Regions from separate parts of the Nitratireductor sp. ATLC21 genome, predicted to be linked through region 1. Evidence: predicted binding sites of a transcription regulator. Region 1 holds the regulator's gene; each other region holds the start of a gene.
What was found. The regulator LexA, encoded in region 1, represses DNA repair genes until DNA is damaged. The targets are predictions, from matches to a motif close to TGTTCNNNNTGTGTTCNG.
Positions count from the first base shown of each region.

Region 2: parE (DNA topoisomerase IV subunit B) is a predicted target of LexA. The motif match lies at 1,266-1,283, and genes of this name have one in related genera.
Region 3: uvrA (excinuclease ABC subunit UvrA) is a predicted target of LexA. The motif match lies at 2,467-2,484, and genes of this name have one in related genera.

Region 1 is NZ_JBXUOU010000001.1:473,352-477,422, forward strand. It holds gene gyrA (DNA gyrase subunit A) at 1-1,243, opposite strand, end outside; gene AC2CHD_RS02355 (MarC family protein) at 1,475-2,107, shown strand; gene lexA (transcriptional repressor LexA) at 2,205-2,924, shown strand; gene AC2CHD_RS02365 (NAD(P)H-hydrate dehydratase) at 3,014-4,071, opposite strand, start outside.
Region 2 is NZ_JBXUOU010000001.1:680,319-684,389, forward strand. It holds gene gcvP (aminomethyl-transferring glycine dehydrogenase) at 1-1,159, shown strand, start outside; gene parE (DNA topoisomerase IV subunit B) at 1,352-3,409, shown strand; gene AC2CHD_RS03380 (DUF2336 domain-containing protein) at 3,423-4,071, opposite strand, start outside.
Region 3 is NZ_JBXUOU010000001.1:308,501-312,571, forward strand. It holds gene uvrA (excinuclease ABC subunit UvrA) at 1-2,255, opposite strand, end outside; gene AC2CHD_RS01485 (single-stranded DNA-binding protein) at 3,195-3,680, shown strand; gene AC2CHD_RS01490 (hypothetical protein) at 3,710-4,071, shown strand, end outside.

The DNA of each region.
Region 1 (4,071 bases):
CCCGCGCTGTCTGCGGATCGGGCGCATGGCGGATAAGCTTGATCACCTCGTCGATATTGGCGACAGCGATGGCAAGACCGACCAGCACATGCGCGCGGTCACGCGCCTTGCGCAGCAGATATTTGGTGCGGCGGCTGACGACCTCTTCGCGGAAATGGACAAAGGCCTTCAAGAGATCGAGCAGGTTCATCTGCTCGGGCTTGCCGCCATTCAGCGCCACCATGTTCGCGCCAAAGGAGGTTTGCAGCGGCGTAAAGCGATAAAGCTGGTTCAGTACGACATCGGCAACCGCATCGCGTTTCAGCTCAACCACGACGCGATAGCCCTGGCGGTCACTTTCGTCTCGGATGTCGGAAATACCCTCGATGCGCTTGTCGCGCACCAATTCGGCCATCTTCTCGATCATCGAGGCCTTGTTGACCTGGTAGGGAATTTCCGTGATCACAATCGCTTCACGGTCGTTGCGCGCCGGTTCGATGGCAACCTTGCCGCGCATCATGATGGAACCGCGTCCGGTCTCATAGGCGCTGCGGATGCCGGAACGCCCGAGGATGAGGCCCCCGGTCGGGAAGTCCGGGCCCGGAATCAGTTCCTGCAATTCAGGCAGACCAATCGCCGGATTGTCGATCATGGCCACGCAGCCATTGATGACTTCCGACAGATTGTGCGGCGGAATATTGGTCGCCATACCAACCGCGATACCACCGGAACCATTGACCAGAAGGTTCGGATAGCGCGCCGGCAGCACTTTGGGTTCGCTGCCGGAACCGTCATACGTGTCCTGGAAGTCGACCGTTTCCTTATCGATGTCTTCCAAAAGCTCGTGAGCGCCTTTGGTAAGCCGCGATTCGGTATAGCGCATGGCCGCCGGCGGATCGCCGTCAATTGAGCCAAAATTGCCCTGACCATCGATCAGCGGCAAACGCATGGACCAATGCTGCGCCATGCGCACGAGCGCATCGTAGATCGCCGCATCGCCATGAGGGTGATACTTACCCATCACATCGGCGACCGGACGTGCCGATTTCACATACTTGCGGTTCCAGTGATAACCGCTTTCATGCGACGCGTAGAGAATGCGCCGATGCACCGGCTTCAAACCATCGCGCGCATCCGGCAGAGCGCGGCTCACGATAACGCTCATCGCGTAATCGAGGTAGGAGCGCTGCATCTCCTCTATGATGGAAATCGGCTCGATATCGTCGGGCTCGTCCGATCCGGTCGGCGTTGTCTGGTCAGTCAAATCGAGTCACACACAGAATAAGGAATCACTGACTTCTTATATATGAAGCGCCGTTGATTCTCCAATCGGAGCAGTGACGGAAGCCAAGGAAATCCAACGCGATTTCAGACGCATATGGCTGGTCTGTGAATGGTGTCGTAGACAAATTGACGCAGCACACGCGCACAGCGTCGCAATCAGAGCTTTTCTGGAGCCTCCCAACTGGGTTAGACAGTTTGAAAGGAGGCCCCGATGGCAGGTTACGAGACCTTGTTCAACGCATTCGTCACGCTGCTCGTGACCGTGGATCCACCGGGTCTGGCACCGCTCTTTCTGGCGTTGACGGTCGGAATGAACCGATCTGAGCGGAATCAGGTCGCAGTTCGCGCCGCAATCATCGGTTTCGCAGTCCTTGCACTCTTTGGCGTGGCCGGCAGTGCGATACTTTCCATTTTCGGGATCACCCTGCCTGCTTTCCGTGTGGCAGGCGGCCTGCTTCTCTTCTTCATCGCCTTCGAAATGATATTCGAACGCCGCCAGGAGCGGCATGAAAAAAGCGCCGAACGCGCCATCACGCGCGACATGATCCGAAACATCGCAGCTTTTCCGTTGGCCATACCTCTGATTGCCGGCCCCGGCGCTATTTCTGCCACCGTGCTTCTTTCCGGCTCATTCGGCGGCCTTGGCGGAACCGCCGCACTGCTGGCAATTCTATTGACGACGATCGGCATCACCTATGCGGTTTTTACACTCGCAGAGCGCGTCGACCGTTTTCTGGGCGAGACCGGACGATCGATCCTGACCAGACTTCTCGGCGTGATACTGGCTGCTCTCGCCGTTCAGTTCGTAGCGGATGGCGCAAAGGCTCTGTTTGACGCGCCATAGCGCCTAAATGAGAAGCAAATACCGGCAGTTGCGGAACACAACTGGAACATATACAGTATGTTCTGGTTTTGTTTTTAACTGATTCTCGGTGGCGACCATGCTGACCCGCAAGCAGCACGAACTTCTCCTGTTCATTCACGAGCGCTTGAAGGAGACTGGAATCCCGCCCTCCTTCGATGAAATGAAGGAGGCGCTGGACCTTGCGTCCAAGTCTGGCATTCACCGGTTGATCACCGCCCTGGAGGAACGTGGCTTTATCCGCCGCCTTCCTAATCGCGCCCGTGCGCTCGAGGTGTTGCGCCTGCCCGATTCGATTGCGCCGGGCCTGAATGCGGGCGCACGCAAATTTTCTCCAAGCGTTATCGAAGGCAGCCTCGGCAAAGCGCCACCTGCCCCGCCCAAACCGTCAGCCAGCAATGACGATGCTCTCGCCGGTGTCGTTTCCGTGCCTGTCATGGGGCGCATCGCTGCGGGTGTTCCGATCGATGCCATCCAGCACCAGACCCATTCCATCGCCGTGCCTCCAGACATGCTGAGTGGAGGCGATCACTACGCGTTGGAGGTCAAAGGCGATTCGATGATCGAGGCGGGAATTTTTGATGGTGATACCGTCATCATCCGCGAGACGCAGACTGCCAACCCCGGCGAGATTGTGGTTGCTTTGGTCGATCAGGAAGAAGCGACCTTGAAACGTTTCCGTCGCAAGGGAGCATCGATCGCCCTTGAGGCTGCCAATCCGGCGTATGAGACACGGATATTCGGCCCCGACCGGGTGAAGGTCCAGGGGCGTCTGGTGGGGTTGATGCGCCGTTATTGACCCGGCGTCGAGGGAGCATGCCCAAGCTGCTGTTCATGAATTCGACAAGAGGCTCAAGGGCCAACTGACGAGGGCCAGAGAGCGTTTTCTCAAGTGAGTCCCTGCAGCACCTTCGGCAGCATTTCAGGCAGGTCTTCGGCGATCAGACCGGGTCCGAATGACCGACCGCATTCTGCGTGAATCCAAACAGCAGCGCACGCTGCCTCAAAGGCCGGCATCCCTTGAGCCAGAAGGCTTGCGGCAATTCCTGACAGGACATCGCCTGATCCGGCCGTTGCCAGATGTGGCGTAGCGTTGGCATTGATTGCCCCTCGCCCGTCGGGCGCCGCAACGATCGTATCAGGCCCCTTGAGCACGATCGTCGCCCCGGACCGTCTTGCCGCCTCCCGCGCTCTTTGCACTTTGGAAATCGCTGGCGCGTCCTCCAGGCCTGGAAACAGTCGGGAGAACTCCCCTTCGTGCGGCGTGAGAACGACCTGCGCGGCGGAACCCTTGATCATATCGAAAAACATATCCGGCTTGTCGCTAAAGGCCGTGAGGGCGTCAGCATCGAAAACCAACCCGCTTGCGTCATTGGCCTGATGGAGAAGCGCGCGTGCGAAACTGCGCGTTCGCTCTCCAGTGCCTGCTCCTGGTCCCAGAACCACCCCGGAGGGTAAGCGGTGGGCGAGGAAGGCCTGCAACTCGCCGACGGTGTCGGCCTTGCGCAACATGATCGATGTCAAATGCATCGCATTTATCGAAAGCGCGTTCGTGGGCGAAAGCATCGTCACGGCCCCTGCCCCCGCACGCGCCGCTGCCCGCGCGGCAAGCCGAGCCGCACCCGTCGAGGTTGCCCCACCAGAAATTACGGCCACATGACCGCGCGAATATTTGTGCGCGCTGACACAGGGCTTCGGCACGGCTTCCCGCCACAAAGCAGGCTGGTTCTCCCAAAGTGCTCGACCAACTGTATCAAGCGCGCTGTCTGCGATGCCGATATCCGCAACGACAAGGTCACCGCACATTTGCCGTCCCGGCACGAGGAGGTGCCCCGGCTTCTTGCGAAAAAAGGTGACAGTCACTTCCGCCGAGAGGGCGGCACCGAGTGGCTTTCCGGATACCCCGCAAACGCCGGAAGGCAGATCGATGGCGACCACAGGCAGCC
Region 2 (4,071 bases), 210 kb from region 1:
CGGCAGCCAGGGCGAATATGCCGGTCTTCTGGCGATCCGCCGGTACCATGCCGAGCGTGGCGAGGCCGGTCGCGACATCTGTCTCATCCCCTCCTCCGCCCATGGCACCAACCCGGCGTCCGCCTCCATGGCGGGTATGCGGGTGGTGGTCGTGCGCTGCACGGATGATGGCAATATCGATCAGGACGATTTGAAGGCCAAAGCGGCAGAACATTCAGACAAGCTAGCCGCTCTCATGCTCACCTACCCGTCCACCCACGGCGTGTTCGAGGAAGGCGTGCGCGACATGTGCGCGGTCATTCATGAGCATGGCGGCCAGGTCTATTTCGACGGCGCCAATCTCAATGCCATGGTCGGCCTTGCGCGTCCGGGCGATCTGGGCGCGGATGTCTGCCACCTGAACCTGCACAAGACCTTCTGCATCCCCCATGGTGGTGGGGGCCCCGGTGTCGGCCCCATCGGCGTCAAGGCACATCTCAAACCATTCGTGCCGGGCCATGTGGCGCTGGGCAGCGACCAGGCGGTCGCGGCAGCGCCCTATGGCAGCGCGTCGATCCTGCCCATCACGTGGATGTATATCCGAATGATGGGTGGAGACGGGCTCAAACGGGCGACGGAAATGGCAATCCTCAACGCCAACTACATCGCTCACAGGCTGAAAGAGCACTATCCGGTGCTGTATAAAGGCCGCAATGACCGGGTCGCGCATGAGTGCATTCTCGACACGCGCGTCTTCAAGGATCGTGCCGGCATCACCGTCGACGATATCGCCAAGCGGCTCATCGATTATGGCTTCCATGCCCCGACCATGAGCTTTCCGGTTGCGGGAACATTGATGGTCGAACCAACGGAATCGGAGCCAAAGAGCGAGGTTGATCGCTTCTGTCAGGCGATGATCTCCATTGCCGAGGAAGCAGCGAAGGTTGAAAAGGGCGTATGGCCGAACGAGGACAATCCTCTCGTCAATGCACCCCACACGGCGATGGAGCTGATGGGCGACGAGTGGACACACCCCTACAGCCGCAATGAAGCCGCCTTCCCCGAGGGTGCGCTGGCGTCCGCGTCCAAATACTGGCCGCCGGTCTCGCGCGTCGACAATGTCAGCGGCGACCGCAATCTGGTCTGCGCCTGCCCGCCCATCGAGGCATTGGCCAGCTGAGACTAACACCACGGATCATCTCCCCTGTCGGGGGAGATGATCGCTCTTTTTGCCGCATGCACTTGGCTGGGGCCCGCGCTTTCTGATAAAGCGTCGTCCACACACTCCGAACGGAACCGGAACAGGCTTCGCTTTGCCCTGGAATCCATGGCAAACTGCGATGTGATTCGCGGACAGGACACAACACGCTTCATGGACGACAACAACGACCTCTTCGCCGGAATGACCGCAAATGTGGAACGTGCGAAAGCACCGGAGCCGGCAGCGCCTGAACGCAAGCCCGCACCGCGCCCCGCGCCGTCCCCCTCGCCCACATCGTCCGGAGATGGCTACAGTGCTGCCGACATCGAGGTTTTGGAAGGCCTTGAGCCTGTCCGCCGCCGTCCCGGCATGTATATTGGCGGCACCGACGACAAGGCGCTGCACCACCTCTTCGCCGAGGTCATCGACAACTCCATGGATGAGGCGGTGGCCGGTCATGCCACTTTCATCGAGGTGGAGCTGGACGCGGAAGGCTTTCTTTCTGTCACGGATAATGGTCGCGGCATCCCCGTAGACCCGCACCCTAAGTTCAAGGACAAGTCGGCGCTCGAGGTCATCATGACCACGCTGCATGCCGGCGGCAAATTCGATTCCAAGGTTTATGAGACCTCCGGTGGTTTGCACGGGGTGGGCGTTTCTGTCGTGAATGCGCTCTCCGAACTCCTTGAAGTCGAGGTCGCGCGCAATCGACAGCTCTTCCGCCAGACCTTTTCGCGCGGTCTGCCGCAGGGCGGGCTCGAAAAGCTCGGCGATGTCCACAACCGTCGCGGCACGAAAGTGCGCTTCAAGCCGGACGAGCAGATCTTCGGCAAGGGCGCCAAGTTTGAACCGGCGCGCCTTTACCGCATGGCACGCTCCAAGGCCTATCTCTTCGGCGGTGTCGAGATCCGCTGGGTCTGTGCGCCCGAGTTGATCGGTGAGAAAGACCAGACGCCGGACAAGGCCACCTTCCACTTCCCCGGCGGATTGAAGGATTATCTGATCGCTTCGCTCGACGGGCAGTTTCAGGTCACCAAGGAAGTGTTTTCCGGCCGCAGCGAAAAGAGCTCCGGCCATGGCGCGGTGGAATGGGCGATCACCTGGTATGGCGGCGACGCCATGCTCAATTCCTACTGTAACACCGTGCCCACTCCCGAAGGCGGAACCCACGAGACCGGCTTCCGCAACGCGCTCCTGCGCGGCCTTCGCGGCTATGCCGAGCTCACCGGCAACAAGCGCGCGTCCATCATCACCTCCGAAGACGTGATGATCTCGGCCGCCGGCATGCTCTCCGTCTTCGTTCGCGAGCCGGAATTCGTCGGCCAGACCAAGGACAAGCTGGCCACGGCTGCCGCCATGCGCATTGTCGAAAACGCCGTGCGCGATCCCTTTGACCACTGGCTTGCGGAAAATCCGCAGGAGGCCTCCAAGCTTCTCGATTGGGTTGTGGCCCGCGCAGACGAACGCCTGCGCCGCCGCCAGGAACGCGAAGTCAGCCGCAAGAGTGCGGTGCGAAAACTGCGCCTTCCCGGAAAGCTCGCCGACTGTACCATGGGTGCAGCGGCGGGTGCCGAAATCTTCATTGTCGAGGGCGACTCCGCCGGAGGCTCCGCCAAGCAGGCGCGCAATCGAGCCAGTCAGGCCGTATTGCCACTGCGAGGCAAAATTTTGAACGTGGCCAGTGCCGGCACCGGAAAACTCGCCGCCAACCAGCAGATCTCCGACATCGTTCAGGCGCTTGGCTGCGGCACCAGGTCGAAATATCGCGAAGATGACCTGCGCTACGATCGCGTGATCATCATGACGGACGCCGACGTCGACGGCGCGCATATCGCGTCTCTGCTGATCACCTTCTTCTACCAGGAGATGCCGCAGCTTATCGAGAACGGGCATCTCTACATGGCCGTACCCCCGCTCTACCGCATCAGCCAGGGTGGCAAGACCATGTATGCTCGCGACGACGCGCACAAGGACGAGCTTCTGGAAACGGAGTTCACGGGTCGTGGTAAGGTCGAGATCGGGCGCTTCAAGGGACTTGGCGAGATGATGGCGAGCCAGCTCAAGGAAACGACCATGGATCCGGCCAAACGCACATTGCTGCGCGTGTCCGTTCTCGATGGCGAAGAGGCGACAAAGAGCGCCATAGATTCCCTGATGGGTACCAAACCCGAGGCACGCTTTCGCTTCATTCAGGAGAACGCAGAGTTCGCTGACGAGCTGGACATCTGAAGCGCCTGGTTCTTCAGGCGGCTGCGATCGCCTGTGCTTGAATACGCGCATTCTCGCGCAAGGCGTCTAGGTGAATGGACCGTAACAACCCGGCCAGTTCTGCGGCATCCGCTGCAGGTCCATCCTGCCCCGGCGTGGCTCCAATGCTCTCAAGCATCAGCCAGGAAACCTCTTGAGCGCCTGCTATCCGCTTACCGAGCGCGACGTCACGCCAGACGGCCAAAGCTCGGATGATCGGTGCATGAACAGGCTTTGCAAGACCTGCTTTTTTGAAAAGAGCGGCCAGCGGTAGATCGCGTCCACTTACCAGAAGCCCCCCGATCCTTGCCAGGGACTCTCCTGTCAATGACATAAGGACATGGCCAAAAAAATCGATCTTTCCATGGGCCACAAGTCGCACGATGAAACTGGTCGTCAATTCCCCCTGGATGCGAAGATGCTCAACCATGGCCCCGTGCTCATCGGCGTCGAGGGTCTCGATCAGCGTGAGCGAAGCGCGAATACAGGCATCCTTGGTGAGCTTCTCCGCACGCGCCGCGCCCACCAGCGCTCGCACTAAAGGAGCGTCCCGCAAGGCTTCTCCCAACTGTCGCAAGAGCACGTGGCGGCAATCCGAGGGCAAACGCGGGTCCCCAGCCAGTCTTTCCCGCAAACGCGCATCG
Region 3 (4,071 bases), 160 kb from region 1:
CGCCCGGGCTGGTAGCCGCGCGCCTTGGCTTCCGGCAGGCCCGCGAACCAGTCGCGGATCGGCGTGAAGGCACCGGTATAGGTGGCGGGGTTGGACCGCGGCGTGCGCCCGATGGGGGACTGATCGATGTCGATCACCTTGTCGAGATGCTCGAGACCTTCGATCCTGTCATGTTCGGCAGGTTGCTCTCGCGATCCCATGATCCGCCGTGATGCGGCCTTGAAAAGCGTCTCGATGAGCAGCGTCGACTTTCCGCCGCCCGAAACGCCGGTGACGCAGGCAAAGGTGCCGAGCGGCACTTCCGCCGTCACATCCTTCAGATTGTTGCCGCGTGCACCCACGACCCGGATGCGCCGTTTCTTGGGGATCTCCCGGCGTTGTTCGGGCATCGGGATCGCCATTGCGCCGGTCAGATACTTGCCGGTGACAGAGGCCGGGTTGGCCATGATGTCACGCGGGGTTCCCTCGGCGATAATTTGTCCGCCATGAACGCCGGCCGCCGGCCCGATGTCGACCACATGGTCCGCGGTCAAAATGGCGTCTTCGTCATGTTCGACCACGATGACCGTGTTGCCAAGATCGCGCAAATGCCTGAGCGTAGCCAGAAGACGGTCATTGTCGCGCTGATGCAGGCCGATGGACGGCTCGTCAAGCACGTAAAGAACCCCCGTCAGACCCGAGCCGATCTGAGAGGCAAGCCGGATGCGCTGGCTCTCGCCGCCCGACAGCGTGCCTGAATTGCGCGACAGCGTCAGGTAATCGAGGCCCACATCGTTGAGAAAGCGCAGCCGTTCGCGGATCTCCTTCAGGATGCGAACCGCGATTTCGTTTTGCTTGTCGTTGAGACGTTTTGGCAGCTCCTCAAACCAGGCACCCGCCTTGCGGATCGACATTTCCGTGACCTGACCGATATGCAGGCCGTCGATCTTCACGGCCAGCGCCTCGGGTTTCAGGCGATGTCCGCCACAGGCCGGGCAGGGATGGGCCGACATGTAACGCTCGATCTCCTCGCGCATCCAGGCAGATTCGGTCTCCTTCCAGCGGCGCTGGAGATTGACCACCACGCCCTCGAAGGGTTTCGTGGTGCGGTAGCTGCGCAGGCCGTCATCATAATCGAAAACGATTTTCTTGGAGCCTGTGCCGTTCAGGATTGCATCCTGCCCTTCAGCTGGAAGGTCGCGCCAGCGATCGCCGACCTTGAACCCATATTCGCGCCCAAGCGCCTCGAGCGTCTGCAGGTAATAGGGAGATGTGGATTTCGCCCAGGGCGCGATGGCGCCTTCACGCAGGATCACACCGTCGTCGGGAACCACCAGATTGGGATCGATCGCGCGCTGGCTGCCAAGACCGTCGCAGGTAGGGCAGGCACCGGCGGGATTGTTAAACGAAAATAGACGTGGCTCGATCTCCGGGATGGTGAAGCCCGATACCGGGCAGGCGAATTTCTCCGAAAAGACGATACGCTCATGCGTTTCGTTCTTGGATTTGTTCGCGCTTCCGCCCTTGGCCGTTGCCTCATCGGAAAGAGGCCTGTCCGCAAACTCGGCGACTGCCAGCCCTTCGGCCAGTTTCAGGCAGGTTTCAAGCGAATCCGCCAGACGCGTCGCCAGATCGTCGCGCACAACCACACGGTCGACCACCACGTCGATGTCGTGCTTGTATTTCTTGTCAAGCGCGGGGACGTCGGCGATCTCGTAGAATTCGCCGTCCACCTTGACGCGTTGAAAGCCCTTCTTCTGGAGCTCGACCATTTCCTTGCGGTATTCGCCTTTGCGTCCGCGGACGATGGGCGCGAGAATGTAAAGCCGTGTGCCTTCTTCCAGCGCCATCACCCGGTCGACCATCTGGCTCACCGTCTGGCTTTCGATCGGGAGGCCCGTTGCCGGCGAGTAGGGCACGCCCACGCGCGCAAAAAGCAGGCGCATATAGTCGTAGATCTCCGTCACCGTGCCGACGGTGGAGCGGGGGTTCTTCGATGTGGTCTTCTGCTCGATGGAAATGGCTGGTGAAAGCCCGTCGATCTGGTCGACATCCGGCTTCTGCATCATTTCCAGGAATTGGCGCGCATAGGCTGAAAGGCTTTCGACATACCGCCGCTGCCCCTCGGCATAGATCGTGTCGAAGGCGAGCGACGACTTGCCGGAACCCGACAGGCCCGTCATGACGATCAGCTTCTCGCGTGGCAGGTCGAGATCGACATTCTTCAGATTGTGTTCGCGCGCGCCGCGGATGGTAATGAATTTGTGTTCTGGCATGCCCCGTCGCTGCCTGTCTTGAGAAACCGGATTGGCCGGCCGCAGGCCGGTCTGTGCATCATGTAGGAAGCGGGATGCAAATGTCGACCGCCGCGGACCAGAATGGCACCGGGCGGAAAGCGCTTCACCGCGGGCGCGCTCCATCTGCTCAATACACAGATGAACGCGCATATTCCCTTTAGCACGCGCCGCCCGGCCTTCCGCAAGGAAAAAGAACAAAAACCGAACGTTCTCCTGACATTTCTGCCATTGGAGGCGTGTTGCGTTACAGACGATCACATTTGCCGGCTTCACAAGGCATTTGCTTGACCGGTCTGGCCCAAAGGCGCAGAATATTCTTTGTCAGAGCTCGCGATCAGATGCGCCGCAGACACGCTGATGAGCTATCTGCAAGCACGATCCGCTTGAGCAGGCTGACAACCGAGCACCGACCGAAACGCGAAGAAGGAGGAAGGCATGACTCCACCTGACCGATCCACCGGGCTTCGCCTGGATCGCGAAGCCACAGCCGGCTGATTGGTGCGCGGCACATTCGGCGCTTGGCGCGGAAAATGTGTCTCGCTACCGGTCCATGGCGAATTGCGTTTCTGGAGAACGCAATTGCCGGCAGGCATGACAACGCTGGCGGCTGGCTGCCCCTGAAAAATCAAATCTCTTTGAAGACAGGGTTGGTAAGACACCCTGCCTGATGACACCGGTAAACCATTCCCGGTATGGAGGGTCGGAAGACCCGGAGCCCCGTGCGACCAAATGGCGGCGGGGCTTTCCTCATGCAACGCGCGCGTGGGAGGAGGTGCATTGACGCTGGTCATCGAATGTGAACATAATAAGAACAAATGAGCTGTGGACGAGAGGCGGAGCACCGCAGGCGGAGAGCGCACGGCAGCCCGGCTTGCGATAAAGTGCGCGGCAGATTTCGGACAAGCGTGGAGAAGCGTTATGGCGGGCAGCGTCAACAAGGTCATTCTGGTGGGAAATCTGGGCGCCGATCCCGAGATTCGCCGGCTCAACTCCGGCGATCCTGTGGTCAATATGCGCATTGCGACCTCGGAAACATGGCGCGATCGCCAGTCGGGTGAGCGGCGTGAGCGGACCGAGTGGCACAATGTCGTGATTTTCAACGACAACCTTGCCAAGGTGGCCGAGCAGTATCTGAAGAAGGGCGCCAAGGTTTATATCGAGGGCCAGCTACAGACACGCAAATGGACCGACCAGAATGGTCAGGAACGCTACACAACCGAAGTTGTGTTGCAGAAATTCCGTGGCGAACTGCAGATGCTCGATACACGCGGGCAGGGCGGCGACAATCAGGTCGGCTATAGCGGCGGCGGCAGCCGCGGTTCCGATTTCGGCCAGTCAGGCCCTGCCGATAGCGGCGGCGGAGGCGGCTATTCGCAGAATCTGGACGACGAAATCCCGTTCTGATCGGAATCTGAACATTTTGGAGACCCGGCATGACCAGTCCACACCATGCAGCTAGACATGGTGTTCGGGCGGGTGGAGCCGGGGCCTTTATGCTTGCGCTTACATTCGCACCGGCAGTGCTTGCCGGAGAAGCGGACATTGTGGATGTGAGAGTCGTTGCCGAGCCGGCCGGAACCTATCGCTTCGAGGTCACCCTCACACATTCCGATGAAGGCTGGGAACACTATGCAGACCGATGGGATGTGCTCGACGATGCGGGCAATGTCCTGGGATCGCGCAAACTCATGCATCCGCATGTCAATGAACAGCCATTCACGCGCAGCTTGCCTGGGGTTTCGCTGCCGAATGGTGTTGCGCATGTGACCATCCGGGCCCATGACACGGTTCATGG